2 regions of the Asticcacaulis sp. DW145 genome follow, and region 1 is predicted to be linked to the other one. Evidence: riboswitches for the same ligand, from Rfam matches in the RefSeq annotation. Region 1 holds a riboswitch; the other holds the start of a gene.

What was found. A riboswitch is a leader RNA that binds a small molecule or an ion and turns the genes downstream of it on or off. The one in region 1 is predicted to bind S-adenosylmethionine.
Region 2: another riboswitch for S-adenosylmethionine. It lies ahead of AACH73_RS04970 (homoserine O-succinyltransferase); the one in region 1 lies ahead of AACH73_RS14270 (low specificity L-threonine aldolase).

The regions. Positions count from the first base shown of each region.
Region 1 is NZ_AP029025.1:670,717-678,536, reverse strand. Features, by position in the region: gene AACH73_RS14295 (autotransporter outer membrane beta-barrel domain-containing protein) at 1-669, shown strand, start outside; gene AACH73_RS14290 (hypothetical protein) at 814-1,059, shown strand; tRNA gene AACH73_RS14285 (tRNA-Val) at 1,347-1,422, opposite strand; gene AACH73_RS14280 (HU family DNA-binding protein) at 1,519-1,797, opposite strand; gene lon (endopeptidase La) at 2,061-4,454, opposite strand; SAM-I-IV-variant riboswitch at 4,714-4,820, shown strand; gene AACH73_RS14270 (low specificity L-threonine aldolase) at 4,862-5,926, shown strand; gene AACH73_RS14265 (hypothetical protein) at 6,052-6,321, shown strand; gene AACH73_RS14260 (cytochrome c family protein) at 6,493-6,996, shown strand; gene gmk (guanylate kinase) at 7,197-7,820, opposite strand, start outside.
Region 2 is NZ_AP029024.1:1,061,540-1,069,359, forward strand. Features, by position in the region: gene sigJ (RNA polymerase sigma factor SigJ) at 1-407, shown strand, start outside; gene metB (cystathionine gamma-synthase) at 412-1,578, opposite strand; gene AACH73_RS04970 (homoserine O-succinyltransferase) at 1,615-2,598, opposite strand; SAM riboswitch class I at 2,685-2,790, opposite strand; gene AACH73_RS04975 (chalcone isomerase family protein) at 2,910-3,440, shown strand; gene AACH73_RS04980 (SDR family NAD(P)-dependent oxidoreductase) at 3,437-4,186, shown strand; gene AACH73_RS04985 (DMT family transporter) at 4,183-5,079, opposite strand; gene AACH73_RS04990 (homoserine dehydrogenase) at 5,242-6,921, shown strand; gene AACH73_RS04995 (MmcQ/YjbR family DNA-binding protein) at 6,971-7,327, shown strand; gene rlmJ (23S rRNA (adenine(2030)-N(6))-methyltransferase RlmJ) at 7,324-7,820, shown strand, end outside.

The DNA.
Region 1 (7,820 bases):
GCCAACCCCAAGGGCACGCTGGGCGCGCCGGACGAAGACCTCAGCTCGACCGACCTGTCCGTGGGCCTCTACTGGCGCATGGACACCGGTTCGGGTCTCAAGAGCTGGGTGCGCGGGGGCGTCGGCTACGCCCACTTCGACTCCAAGCGTCAGATACTGGAACCGTCCTTCATCGCCAGTTCGACCGCCAAGTGGAAGGGCGTCAGCTATTCGGGCAGCGTCGGGGCCTCCTACAGCGTCGATGCGGGCTGGCTCAGCCTGACCCCGATGGTCAGTGCCGACTATTACGGCCTGAAGGAAGATGCCCACACCGAGACCGGTGGCGGCACGGCCTTCGACCTGTCGGTCGATGAGCGCACGGGTCATATCTTCAGCGGGACGGCCCTGCTGAATATCGGACGCTCGAACAAGACCGCCCTCTTCCGCCCGGAAGTGTGGGTCGGTTACCGCAACAACTTCTCGGCTGAAATCGCCGATACGGTGGCGCGCTTTGGCACGGCCACGCCCTTTACCCTCAAGGGCGGCGATATCAAGGGCGGGGCGCCTATCGCCGGTGTCCGCATCGCGGCCTCGAACGAATACAGCTATTTCGGCATCGAAGCCGAATACGAAAAGTACGACGCCTACGACAATGTGTCGCTGTCGCTGCGTGCCCGCTTCCAGTTCTGACGGGTTTCAGATCGGATCGAAAAGACCGCCGGTACCCCCGGCGGTTTTTTTATGCCCTTCCTACGCGCAACCGCGGTTATCCGTGCTGAGCGCTTTCGTTCACGTGCCTATTCTGGGATCAGCTAAGACGCAGAGGAGCATCCCATGGCTAACACGACAACGGCCCCCGGTAAGGGCACGAACAGCATTCTCATCCTGATTGGGGTCGCGGTGATCGCCCTGCTGGCGGTCGGCGCGGTGTTTCTGATGCAGGACAACCGCAGCGGCTCTGAGCGGTTGGGCGACGCCGTAGAGGCCCTGCCGCAGGGCGTGGACAAGGCGGCCAATGAGCTGGGCGATCAGCCCCCCGCCGAGAACATCAAGCGCAACGCCGAAAAGGCCACGAACTAAAAATCAGACCGGTCTGAGAACGCTCAGGCCGGTTTTTTTTACCCTCCCGCAGGAGAGCCAACGAACAGGTCAGAGGCTTAAAGGGGACAGGGTGAGCGGAGGTTCGCGCAGTGTTGGAGGGAAACTGTGGGCGATGACGGGATCGAACCCCCGTTTGCGCAAGCAATCATAGCGACGATGCGGCGGTTCGCGAAATGTGAGGAGATGGCGGGCGATGACGGGATCGAACCCCCGTTTGCGCAAGCAAACAAACAAAAATACGGCGGTTCGCGAAATGTGAGGAGAAATGGTGGGCGATGACGGGATCGAACCGCCGACCTACTCGGTGTAAACGAGCCGCTCTGCCAGCTGAGCTAATCGCCCCTCCACAGGGGACCGGACATAAAAAACCGGAGGCCGGTCAATGCCAACCTCCGGTCCCGAAGTCAAGCCGTTTCGGCTTAAATTCTGTGAGTGGTATTAGCCGTTCAGGGCGTTCTTCAGGCCTTCGCCAACGCGGAAGCGCGCGGTGACGGAAGCCGGACGCGACACGGTTTCGCCGGTGCGCGGGTTACGGGCCGTGCCGGCTTCGCGCTTCACAGCGAGGAAGGTGCCGAAGCCGACGAGGCGGACTTCTTCACCCTTTTTCAGGGCGTCCACGACGGAGTCGGTGAAGGCGTCAACGGCCTTCTTGGCTTGTTCCTTGGTCAGGCCCGCCTGATCGGCAATGGCGGCCACGAGTTCAGCTTTGGTCGTCATAAGTTTCTCCCTGCCCGCCATGACGGGCATTTGTGTGAACCGTTCCCTGTCGGACTCAGCGAGTCGTCGGCGGGTGGACCCGATAGAGACTACAAAAACCCCGGCACGTCAAAAGCGAAATAGCACTTTTTGCACTGCAAACCGAGTTTTTTTAAGGACTTACACAAAAAAGAGCGAAATTTGAGGCGCTTAGCCTGCAAATTCCGCTCTTTATTTTCAACCCTTTTGGCATTTGCACGCCAAAATAGCACATCTCTCAGGTGTCAATGGGCCGTGAGACCATCTCCATCGTCCGCCACAGGCACGGCGGGAGGCGGAATCACCGGCTCCACCCATTCGATGGATTCGAGCGGTTTGGTCAGGGCGTGGGTCAGCACCTGCTCGACATGGCTGACCGGAATGATCTCCAGACCGGCCTTCACATTCTCCGGCAACTCCGCCAGGTCCTTCTCATTCTCCTTGGGGATCAGCACCGTCTTGACGCCCGAACGCAGGGCCGCCAGCAGCTTTTCCTTCAGGCCGCCGATGGCCAGCACGCGACCGCGCAGGGTGATTTCACCGGTCATGGCGATATCCTTGCGCACCGGAATGCCGGTCAGGACCGAAACCATGGCCGTGACCATGGCCACACCGGCAGAGGGGCCGTCCTTGGGGGTCGCGCCTTCGGGCACGTGCACGTGGACGTCGGTGCGTTCAAAGACCGGCGGCAGGATGCCGAACTTCGGCGCCAGTGCCTTGACGTAGGAATTGGCCGCCGAAACGGATTCCTTCATCACGTCCTTGAGGTTACCCGTGACCTTCATATTGCCCTTGCCGGGCATCTTGATGGCTTCGATGGTCAGGATGTCGCCGCCAAATTCCGTCCAGGCGAGGCCCGTGACGATACCGACCTGATCGGTCTCGTCGGTTTCGCCATAGTGGAATTTGCGCACGCCGGCATATTTGGCCAGACGCGCCTCATCCACCGTGATCGAGCTGACCTTTTCACGCGCCAGGTCACGGATGGTCTTGCGCGCCAGATTGCCCAGCTCGCGCTCCAGCGAGCGCACCCCCGCTTCACGGGTGTAATAGCGGATCAGGTCGCGGATGGCCTGTTCCGGCACGATCCATTCGTCGCCTTTCAGGCCGTGATCCTTGGCCAGAGACGGCAGGATGTGGCGCTTGGCGATTTCGACCTTTTCATCCTCGGTATAGCCGGGGATGCGGATGATCTCCATGCGGTCCAGCAGGGGCTGCGGCATGTTGAGCGAATTGGCCGTCGTCACGAACATGATCTTGGACAGGTCGTAATCGACCTCCAGATAATGGTCGTTAAAGGTCGAATTCTGCGCCGGATCCAGCACTTCGAGCAGGGCCGAAGCCGGGTCGCCGCGCCAGTCGGCACCCATCTTGTCGATTTCATCGAGCAGGAAGAAGGCATTGGTGGTCTTGGCCTTCTTCATCGACTGAATGATCTTACCCGGCATGGAGCCGATATAGGTGCGGCGGTGGCCCCGGATTTCCGATTCGTCGCGCACGCCGCCGAGGCTGATGCGCACGAATTCGCGGCCCGTCGCCTTGGCGATAGACTTGCCAAGCGAGGTCTTACCGACCCCCGGGGGCCCGACAAGGCACAGGATGGGGCCTTTCAGCGTGCCCATACGCGCCTGCACGGCCAGATGCTCAAGGATGCGTTCCTTGACCTTCTCAAGCCCGTAATGGTCGGCATCGAGCGTGTCTTCGGCCTTGCTGAGGTCGATGGGCTTGGGCTTCGACGCCCCCCAAGGAATGGCCAGCAACCAGTCGAGATAGTTGCGCACCACGGTCGATTCCGCCGACATGGGCGACATGTGACGCAGCTTGTTCAGCTCGGATGTCGCCTTGGCGCGGGCTTCCTTGCTGAGCTTGGTGGCCTTGATCTTCTTTTCGAGTTCGAGAATCTCGTCCTTGGCGTCGTCCTGCTCACCCAGTTCGCGCTGAATGGCCTTCATCTGCTCGTTCAGATAATATTCGCGCTGGGTCTTTTCCATCTGTCGCTTGACGCGCGAACGGATCTTCTTTTCGACCTGAAGGACGCTGATCTCGCCTTCCATCAGGGCATAGATCTGCTCCAGACGCTTGGCCACCGCCAGTTGCTCCAGAAGCTGCTGCTTTTCGCCGATCTTGATGACCAGATGCGCGGCAATCGAGTCGGCCAGCACGTCGGCTTCCGACACTTCGGCCAAGGCCTGAAGGGCTTCCGGCGGAATCTTCTTGTTCAGCTTGATGTAGTTTTCGAACTGGTCGGTGACGGCGCGCACCAGCGCTTCGAGGTCCGGCCCCTGCGTAACGGCGGGCTCCAGCGCGTAGGCCTCCGCCTCATAAAACTCGGTACGACCGGTAAAGCCCTTGATCTTGGCGCGCGACTTGCCCTCGACCAGCACCTTGACCGTGCCATCGGGCAATTTTAGCAATTGCAGCACATTGGCCAGCACGCCGATGTCATAGATGGCATCGGCTTCGGGATCATCGTCGCCGGAATTTTTCTGGGTGGCCAGCAGGATCTGCTTGTCGCCCTTCATCACCTCATCGAGCGCCTGCACGGATTTTTCACGTCCGACAAACAGCGGCACGACCATGTGCGGGAACACCACGATATCCCTCAAAGGCAATACGGGTATGGTCAGAACATCAAACATTACTTACTCCTGAGCCGGACAGCGCGCCTCGCCAAGGGCGTCCAACGACCACCCTGCGTAAAGAAAAAGGGCGCGTTCTCCGGATATATACGCGCAATGTCTGCGCAGGGGTTCACCATTCACCTTAGACGATTCCTCGGCTGAACCTAGGCTGAATGTGGGACTTTCCCACCCATATTCAAGGGAGGCCGGATCGGGCCCCGCCAGCGGTTTCCGCAGAAACTTTCGCTTGCGAAAGCGCTTATGAACGGTTATGGCGAAACGGCATCCAGAGTTAAGCGACGCGCTTAACGCCAACCTGCCCTTCCCGGCAAGGTGGCGTCCGGAAACGGAGATGCGGCCGAACCGGCAACCAACGGGACCTAGGCTCACGCGTCGCAAAACTCGTTCTATCTGAGAGACGCCCCATGCCGGATACCGCCCTGCCGCTGACCACCCTCGCCCCGCAGCAATTCGCCAGCGATAACTATGCGGGCATCTGCCCCGACGCGTGGAACGCCATGCACGAGGCCAATGCCGGCTCGGTGCCGGCCTATGGCGACGACCCCTGGACTCAGCGCGCCGCCGACGCCCTGCGCGACCTGTTCGAGCATGAGGCCGAGGTCTTCTTTGCCTTCAATGGCACGGCGGCCAATTCACTGGCCCTGGCCTCTCTGTGCCAGTCCTATCACAGCGTCATCTGCTCGGCCTCGGCCCACGTCGAGACCGACGAATGCGGTGCGCCGGAATTCTTCTCCAATGGTTCGAAGCTATTGGTGGCGGCCTCAACCGACGGCAAGCTGACGCCGGAGGCCATCCGCGCGCTGGCCACCAGCCGTTCCGACATCCACTTCCCCAAGCCGCGCGCCGTCACCATCACCCAACCCACCGAAACCGGCCTCGTCTATGCCATCGAGGAGGTAAAGGCCATTGCCGCCGTCTGCCGCGAACTGGGTCTGCGTCTGCATATGGACGGGGCGCGCTTTGCCAATGCCTGCGCGGCACTCAACTGTAGCCCGGCAGACATAACGTGGAAGGCCGGGGTCGATGTGTTGTGCTTCGGCGGCACCAAGAACGGTATGGGCGTCGGCGAGGCCATTTTGTTTTTTGATCGCGGCCTGGCGCAGGACTTCGACTATCGCTGCAAACAGGCCGGGCAACTGGCCTCCAAGATGCGTTTTCTGGCCGCGCCGTGGCTGGGTATGATCAAGGACGGGGCGTGGCTGAGAAACGGTCAGCACGCCAATGCCTGCGCCCGCCGCCTAGCCGAGAAAATTTCCGGTTTGCCGGAAATAGAGCCCATGTTTGCCGTGCAGGCCAATGCCGTCTTCCTCAAGGCGCCGGAGGCTGTTCTGGATGCCCTGCGCGCCAAAGGCTGGCGCTTCTATACCTTCATCGGTGGCGGGGCGCGATTCATGTTCGCCTGGGACGCCGACCCGGCGCGAGTGGATCAACTGGCCGCCGATATTCAAAAAGCGTCTGAAAACAAATAATCAGGTGCATTTTTCTGAGAGTCCACTTGCAGTTTTGACGGCCTCACCTGCGGCATTGCGCGCATTGATTATTTACCGGGCCGGGCGCATCCTGATCCTTCAACCACAAAGATGGGAGATGGATTATGCCCGGACTGGCCTACCGCTTTTTCGACAACAATACCGGTGAAGAGGTGTTCGCCTCGGACGATTTCGACTTCGCCGCCATGCCGACGGTCAATCACCTGATCCGCGACCCGGAGCTTGTGGCGCGCTACGGGGGACCGGCGGTCATCAATCGCATCGAGCAGGGCGAGGTGAACAAGGCGGGTTCTGTCGAATACCGCATTTTTATCGACGGTTCCGAGGAGCGTCTCAATTCTCAGGACATGGACGAGAATTACCGTCGCTCATAAGATTTTTTCTGAAAGCTATTGATTTTACAATGGCCGTGCTCTTTGTCGGGTGCGGCCTTTTCGTATGCAGACGTCTGTCCTGCGGCAAGCCGCCGCAGGCCACAGGATCGTCCCCCCTCGCCAACGCCCACGGCGTCAGCTAAACCCATGGCTAAATCCATGGAGAGTTTGATGCGCGCATCTCTGTTTTTCGGTACCCTGACCCTTGCCCTGTGTCTGTCGGCGTGCGGCGACAAACCCGCAGAGACGGCAGGCGACAGCGGTTCAGCGCAAGCCAATCTGCCGGCGGTTGAGGGACCTTCACCGGCCGAGTTAGTGGCCAAACTCGCCACCCTGCCCGCCCCCTACAATACCGCCGATCTGAAGGCGGGTGAGAAGGCGTGGAACAAGTGCCGCTCGTGCCATACGCTGGTCGAAGGCGGGGCCAATATGGTCGGCCCCAACCTTTACGGCGTATTCGGTCGCAAGTCGGGCAGCAAGGCCGATTATCAGTACAGCGATGCGATGAAGGGCCACAACGCCGTGTGGGACTTTGCCACGCTTGATGACTATCTCACCCACCCGCAAAGCACCGTACCCGGCACCAAGATGGGGTTCATGGGTATCAAGGACGAGACGGAGCGCCACAATCTGATCGCCTATCTCAAGCTCGAAACCAGCCCGGCCCAAAAGTAAGTAAAAAAGCCCTCCGAACCGTTCGGAGGGCTTTATAGTTCCGGGGTGAAGGAGGCGAGACCCCTTCCTCTTTTGCGCTTAGAGCGAAATGTCTATGAGCGGAAACGCCATTTCGCTCTAAATTTTTGTTTTGTCGCGATTTTTTTGCGGAAAACCGCTCACACTTTTGGCTTCGCCGAACTTCGTTTCCGCACATCGCTCTAAAGCGGCTCGCTCATCAGTTCATCGACAAACGGGGCGATCCACAGGCCACGTGACCGGCGCGCCGTTTCTGAATGATAGATATGCACCAGTTCGGCATAGGACCGGTCGAAATCGTCATTCAGAATCACGTAGTCGTATTCGGCCCAGTGGGCGATCTCGCCCTTGGCCCGGCTGAGACGGCGCTGGATGACGTCGTCGGCGTCCTGTGCACGGGCATAGAGACGGCGCTTCAGTTCCTCCATCGACGGCGGCAGGATGAAGACGCGCACCACGTCTGAGGGGGCCTTGGCCGAGATGCGTTGTGCCCCCTGCCAGTCGATGTCGAACAACACGTTCTGGCCCTGAGACAGGGCTTTTTCCACCGGTTCGCGCGGCGAGCCATAGCGGTGGTCGTGCACCGCCGCCCATTCCAGCAGGGCGTCGTTTTTGACCAGATCGTCCATCTCGGCGTCGCTGATGAAGTGGTATTCGCGACCGTCCTTTTCACCGGGGCGCGGTGAGCGCGTGGTCACCGAAATGGATAGATCCAGATCGGCGTGATCGGCCATCAGGCGGCGGCACAGCGAGGTCTTGCCCGCGCCCGAAGGCGAGGAAACGATCAGCATGAGGCCGCGGCGAAG
Region 2 (7,820 bases), on a different replicon from region 1:
AAACACCTGCCGCACGGTTTGCGGTTACGCCCGATGATGAACGCGCCTTCCTTGAGGCCTTTCTGGAGGCGTCGCAGTCCGGAGACGTAAGCGCTCTGGAAGCCCTGCTGACGCGCGACGCGACGCTCCATTCCGATGGCGGTGGCAAGGTGTCAGCCGCCCTCAACGTGCTGGAAGGCCGCGACCGGGTGCTGAAATTCATGGTCGGTATCTACCAGAAATTCCGCCAACACACGGTGGTGCGGGTCGAGTTTGTACAGGCCAATGGGGCCCTGTCGGTGCTCAGTCACCACACGGATGGCACCCGCGATCTGCTCACTATCGAAACTCACGACGGGCGCGCCAGGGCCATCTATTTCGTGCGCAACCCGGACAAGCTGAAGCGGTTTCAGGGTCTGGGTCGCTGAAGGGTCAGGCCACCTGCAAGGCCCGGTCGAGCGCAGCGATCAGGTCCGTCGGGTCTTCGAGGCCAATCGACAAACGCAGCAGGCCCTCGGTAATCCCCGCCGTAGCCTGCGCTTCCGGCGACATGGCCGCATGGGTCATCGACCCCGGATGCACGATCAGGCTTTCGACCCCGCCCAGACTTTCGGCTAGGCTGAACAGGTCAACGACTTCGAGCACGCGCTTGACGGCCTCAAGTCCGCCCGACAGTTCGAAACTCATCATGGCTCCGAACCCCTTTTGCTGACGTTTCGCCAGTGCGTGCTGCGGGTGTGACGGCAGGCCGGGATAGAAGACGCGCGATACGGCTGGGTGAGCGTCGAGGAATTCGGCAATGGCCTGCGCTGACTCCTGCTGCTGCTTTACCCGCACCAGAAGCGTGCGCACGCCGCGCAGCGTCATATAGGAGTCAAACGCGCCCGGTGTCGAACCGAGGCAATTGGCCCACCAGCGATAGGTGGTGACGTCCTCTGCCGTGGTGCAGACCAGCGCCCCGCCTATAACGTCCGAATGGCCATTGATATATTTGGTCGTCGAATGGATGACGAAATCGGCCCCGAACGCGATGGGGTTTTGCAGGGCAGGTGACAGGAAGGTATTATCCACGGCGACCTTCGCCCCGGCCGCGTGGCCGAGCGCGATCAGCTTTTCGAGGTCGATAACGCGCATCAGCGGGTTGGACGGCGTCTCCAGCAGCAACAGACCCGCCGGCTGCGACAGAGCAGACTCCATAGCCGCATCGTCGCCCTGATCGACATAGACGACTTCGATCAATCCTTGACGACGGCGTGCGTTGAGCAGTCGTTGCGTACCACCATAACAGTCGTGGGGGACGATAACACGTTTGTTGGGCAGGTCCTGCCACAGAAGGTCCAGCGCCGCGAGGCCGGACGCGGTCATCACCGCACCTGCGCCACCTTCCAGGTCGGCGATCACATCGGCGATGATGTCACGCGTCGGATTGCCGGAACGGGCGTAGTCATAACCGCGCTTTTGCCCGAAACCGGCGAAGGAATAGTTGGACGACAGGTAGATCGGCGGCATGACCGCCCCATGGGCGCGGTCCGTGTCGATGCCGATATTGATGACCTTGGTGCCGGGTTTGGCGTCTTTGAGATAGTCTTTTCTGGACATGTTCATTCCTGCCCGTTCTCCCTAAAGGGAGACGGGCTAATCGTTGAGGGATGTGCGAACAATATCGGACACCAGACGGATTTCTTTGAGGAAAGCGTCGTGTCCGTAAAGTGAGGGGAAGTCGATAAAGACGCTGTCTCTCAGCGTCTCATGCAGGGTCTGCATGTCGGAATAGGGCACCAGCCGGTCGGTCGGGACGGCGGCCAGAAACACCTTCGCTTTGATCTTTGCCGGGTCAACGCGGTGACGATCCAGCGAGTCCGACATGGATATCCAGCGATTGGCGTTCGACGCATAGGCATCGCCGCGCGCCCGCAGATAGCCGCAAACCGCGTAGTTATCGCCGGCCCAGTCGGGGGCCGGGCCATCAAAACGCTCGGAAAATTCGGCTTCGGAACGATAGGTGGTCATGGCCAGTTGCCGCGCCAGTGAAATCCCTTCCTGCTCACGGCCTGTATCGAGACCGAACTTCAGCAGGCGGCGTTGCAGGCCGCGCATCGCTGTGGCCATCGGGTGCGCCCTGTGCGCCGCCGAAATGCAGCAGACGCGGTCGATATAGTCGGGATAAAGCTCGGCAAAGGCCAGCCCGATCATCGCCCCGTAAGACGCGCCGATAAAGGCAAAAACATGAGCGACCTCAAGGTGATCGAGGATCAGCTTCACCAAACGTGCCTGATCGTGCGTGGTGATGGTATAGACCTGAGAGGCGGGCAGGCGCGGGGCAAATTCAATAGACAGGACGCGAAACCTGTTGAGATCCAGCGCCTCACCGGGGCCCGCCACGCCCTCCCACCAGCCGGGGGCAGTGTCGGTGGAATCTTCCTTGGCAAACAGGATACGCCCGGCCGAAATACCGCCGGCGGCCACCACGACGCGGCCATCGGCGGGGCCATAGAGGCGCGCGACCACGTCGGTCTGTTCGAGTTTCTGTCCGCTTTGCAAACGGAAATCGTCCGGAATATCGACGCGGATATCGGTGCCGGTCAGATCAGGCATGGACAAGGGTTTGATAAAGCTCATATCGGTAAAAGCTCAGTGGTCCGGTGCGAAACAGGGGCTCAACGGACCAGTCGGGAGAAGACACGGCCACACAGCCGCTGTCGCTTCTCTCATCTGTCGGAAGCGCACTTCCGCAGGAGTTGGCACCATTCCGAAGAGTCGGCGGTTGCCCCAGCGTCGTCGGGCCTGTCCCTCGGCTGGTCTCGATGAGTTATGTGCGCTTATGCGCCCAAGTTCGGTTTGTCGTCAAGAGGTTGATGGACCTGAGGCCTTTTCGCATAAGAAGCGCATAAGCGGGTCATCCGGCAGCGGCTGTCATGCGTAATGACGATATGACCCAAATCAAACGTCGCGCGCTCTTGGTTTCTCTTGGCGTTCTGCCCCTCTCGATCACTGCTTTTGCTGGGCGCGCCGAGGTTCCGGCGGGCGTGCCTGACGGCAAGCTGGTCGGCAAGGGCCGTTACAGTGTGCTGGGCCTGTCGATTTTTGACGCCAGCCTCTATGCGCCCAATGGCCGCTATGACCCGCAAAAGCCGTTCGCCCTGCGGCTGGACTATCTCCGAAACATCACCGCGAAGCATATCGTCGATCATTCGGTGGTCGAAATCCGCAAACAGGGCTTTTCGGACAGGGCCAGGCTGGAAGAGTGGCGGCAGCAGATGAGCGCCATTTTTCCGGACATCCGTTCGGGGGCCTATATTACGGGTGTGCGCAACGCCGATGGTTACGCCCAGTTCATTCACAATGGCCGTTCCATCGGCACTATCCGCGATAAGCAATTTACGCGCCTGTTCTTCGATATCTGGCTGGGCAGCCGGACCTCCTCGAAAGCACTGCGCGCCAGACTCCTGGGGGAAGCATGAGCCCGCGAAAGACACCCAAACGCACCTGGATCATCGGGGCCTCCAGCGGCATAGGTGAGGCGCTGGCCGAACGGCTGGCGGCGCGGGGTGAGGAAATCATCCTGTCGGCGCGCAATACCGAGGCGCTGGACACGATCTGTAAACGCCTGAAGGGCCGCGGGCATCGCGTCCTGCCGCTGGATGTATCGGACGGTGCGGCGGTGGCGCGCTCAGCGATATGGTTGAGGGACACGGTGGGGCCGCTTGATCGTGTGCTGTTTTTTGCCGGGGCCTACACGCCGATGAAGCTGGGGCAGATCGACCTCGGTGACATGGGCCGCATTATAGATACCAACCTCAAAGGGGCCTTCTATGTCGTGGAGGCCGCCCTGCCGGTCATGGCGGAAAAAGGTCAGATCGCCCTTTGCGCGTCGGTTGCGGGTTATCGCGGCCTGCCCAATGGTCAGCCCTATGCGGCCACCAAGGCGGGGGTGATTTCTTTGGCGACCTCTTTGCGCGCCGAACATGGCGACCGGCTGGATATAAAGGTCATCAATCCGGGCTTTGTCAAAACGCGCCTGACGGACAAGAACGGTTTTGAGATGCCGATGATGATTACGCCGGAAAAGGCCGCCCGCGCCATTGCCCGCGAACTGGACAGCAAACGCTTCGAAATCCACTTCCCGAAGGGCTTTACGCGGATGGTCAAACTTCTGGCGCTGCTGCCCGACGGACTTTATTTCAACGCCGTCAAAGGGATGCGTTAGGTAGGTTGTGAGGCTTTAGGCCGGCCCCATTCGGCCAGCACGATACCGGCAATGACCAGAGCCAGCGCCCAGAAGTGAAACCCGTGCAGAGGCTCGCGCAGGATCAGCACCGACAGGATCACCCCGAACAGCGGGATGGTGTTGATGAACAGGCCGGCCCGGTTGGCCCCGATCAGCTCGACGCCCCACACATAGCAGACCTGTGCCACCAATGATGGCAGAAGGCCGGTATAGAGCACGATCAGCCAGCCGGTGGTATCGGGCCAGACGATACCGGTATCGCGCGACATCCACAGCAGATAGGGCAGGGCGGCCCCTATGGCCCCAATGGTCGGAATGGCCATCAGGCTTTGCCAGTGGATCGCCGGCTTATAGCGCAGGGCGATCGTATAGGCCCCGTAATTGATGACGGCCAGCAGCATCAGGGCATCGCCGAGATTGAGGTCCAGCCGCACAATATTGCGCAGATCGCCATGCGTGGCCGTCAGCATGACGCCGATAGCGGTGACGCTGAAGCCCGCGACCTGCGCCCACGAGGCTGTGATGCGATAAAGCGCGTAGTTCAGCCCCATAATCACCAGAGGAATACCGGCGTCTTCGATCACCACATTGATGGCGCTGGTGTGCTCAAGCGCGGTGTAGAGCAGGATATTGAACGACGCGAAACCGAAGAAGCCATAGGCCAGAAGGAGCGGCAGGTGCTGACGGATGACGGGCCAGTCGCGGCGCAAAGGCTTAACAGAGAGGGCAAAGATCACCAGCGCCGCCAGTATCCAGCGTGCGGCCGACAGCATGGCGGGGCTGATATGCCCCACGGCCAGCTTGCCCGACACCATATTGCCCGCCCACAGGATCGAGGCGATCAGCAGGCAGGCATAGGCCTTCAGGCTCACGGATGATTTTAGATACTGCTGCAACGACTTCTCTCCGTCGTCGCGCGCTTAACACGAAAAACGGAGCGCGCCTTATCTTTTTTCTTTGAATTCGTTGAAAAGACTTATAACGCCATGCTTACCCGCCTGCCGTAAGGGCGATCGGAATAAGGATCTGAGAACATGTCTACCCTTGTCGTGAAATTCGGTGGTTCGGTTCTGACCTCCGAAGCGGCCCTGCACCGCGCCGTGTCCGAGGTTTATCGCTATGTGCGCGACGCGCAAAAGGTGATTGCTGTTATTTCGGCCTTCAAGGGTGAGACAGACCAGCTTATGCGTCTGGCCGTTGGCTATACGCAGGCCTCGGCCTCTTCGGCGACGCCGCACCTGCTGGCGACCGGTGAAATGAAGGCCTCGACCCTGTTCGCCATGGCCTGCGAGCGGTCGGGGATCGTGACGCGCTTTCGTTCGGTGGCCGAAATCGGTCTGACCGCTGAAGGGGATCATTTCAATGCTCAGCCGGTCAGCCTGAAGACCGAAGTGCTGATCAACGACCTGAAAGCCTCCGATCTGGTGGTGGTGCCGGGGTATGTGGCTGAAAACGCCGCCGGTGAGCCTGTGCTTCTGGGGCGGGGCGGCTCGGACCTGACCGCCGTCTTTATCGGCAAGGCCCTGCGTGACGCCGGTGTCGAGGCGCGCGTGCGTCTCAATAAGGACGTCGATGCGGTCTATGATATCGACCCCAATACCTATCCCGATACAGCCAAGCCCTACGCCGCCCTGTCGTGGGAGGAGGCCGAAAAGATCGCCTTCCCCGTCGTGCAGGCCAAGGCCATGAAATACGCCCACGAGCACGGGCTGGAGGTCGAGGTCGCGGGCATGGCGCGCGGGTATGAGACCGTGCTGGGGGCCAAGACGGCGGAACGCAGGACGCCGGGCTTTGCGCGCAAGATCCGTGTAGCGGTGATGGGGGCGGGGGGCGTCGGCTCGATGTTCCTGCAACGCTGCCTTGAATGGTCGGACCTGATCGAGGTCGATCGCGTACTGGTGCGTGATCCGTCGAAGCGCCGCGACCATCCGCTGGCGGGTAAGTTTACCTCGGATGCACGTAACTTTGCCCGCGCTGATGTCGATGTGTTCGTCGATATCGGCACCGGCGTGTCGCCCTCGGCGGAACTGCTGGAGCAGTTTCTCAAACTGGGCGTCGGCGTCACCTCTGCCAATAAGCAGGCGGTGGCCGCTGTTCAGGGCAAGCTGAAGGACGCGGCGAAAGCGTCGGGCGCGGCGCTGACCTATTCGGCTTCGGTCGGAGGCGGGGCCCCGGTCATCGAAGCCCTGCTGCGCGCCGTCAAGTCGCACAAGATCAAGAGCATTGCCGGGGTGGTCAACGGCACCTCCAACTTCGTGATTGACCAGGTCGAAGCGGGTAAGACCTTCGATGCGGCCATGGATGAGGCGCGCCGTCTGGGCTTTGCCGAGCCAGATTCTACGGCCGATCTTGATGGCACGGATGTGGGGGCCAAGCTGCGCCTGCTGCGCGAAATCGCCTTCCCCGGCGTGACGCCCGTGCACGTTGAGGTCGGGGCCATCACGGCGGAATCGCTGGTCATCCCCAAGGGCAAGGGCTTGCGCTACGTGGCGCGCGCCATAATGACGTCTAAGGGTCTTGAGGTGTCGATGAAGCTGGAGGAGCTTCCCGCCGATCACTATCTGGTGGGGGCCAAGGGCGAGCAGAACCGCGCCATTATCGAGCTGGAAAACGGAGACTTCTGGTACGTGACGGGCAAGGGGGCCGGGGCCTGGCCGACGTCGGAATCGCTGCTGGCCGACACGCTGGAGATCGCCCGCGGTCTGAAGGGGTGACATCTCAGGTGCCTCCCCCCATTTACGGGTAGGTGCTATAGGTAACGCCATGACCCTCGACGACCTCAATGCCTTCTGCCGGTCGCTCCCCGCCACCACCCATGTGGTGCAGTGGGGGCAGTCCGATGTGTGGAAGGTCGGTGGTAAGGTCTTCGTCGTTGCGGGCACGCAACCCGACGGACACCTGTCGTTCAGCGTCAAGGTGACACCCATGACCTTTGAAATCCTGCGCGATCATCCCGATTGCCGCCCGGCCCCCTATCTGGCCTCACGCAGCATGAGCTGGATACAGTATTATACCGGCCATCAGATGTCCGACGACGAACTGCGTGGCTTGATTGCTGACTCGCATCGTCTGGTCGCGGATGGCCTGTCGAAAAAGAAACAGAAGGAATTAGGGCTTTGAACTATCGCCACGGCTTCCACGCCGGGAACTTCGCCGACCTGTTCAAGCACGCGGTTCTGCTGAATTTTCTGCGCGCCCTGCGTGAGATGGGGCAACCGCTTCAGGTGGTGGACAGCCACGCCGGGGCCGGTCAGTACGACCTGTCCGATCCGACCTTTTCGCGCTCCAAGGAGGCCGAGGCCGGGATCGGCTATCTGCTGGGGCGTGACGTGCCGCCAAGTCTCATCCCCTTGTCGGACTATGTGTGGGCCAAGAACCGCGCGGCCGGGTTCAAAACGCGCATCGGCCTCTATCCCGGCTCGCCGCTTCTGGTGCTTGACCATCTGACGGCAGAAGGCCGCTATATGGGCTGCGAGTTGCGCAAGGACGATTACGAGCGCTTGAGGGAGACGGTGACGCCGCGCGGCAAGGCCCGCCATACGGATGGCTATGAGGCGGCGGTCGAAATGGTCGAACCGGACAAGGATTTCTTTCTGCTGATCGACCCGCCGTT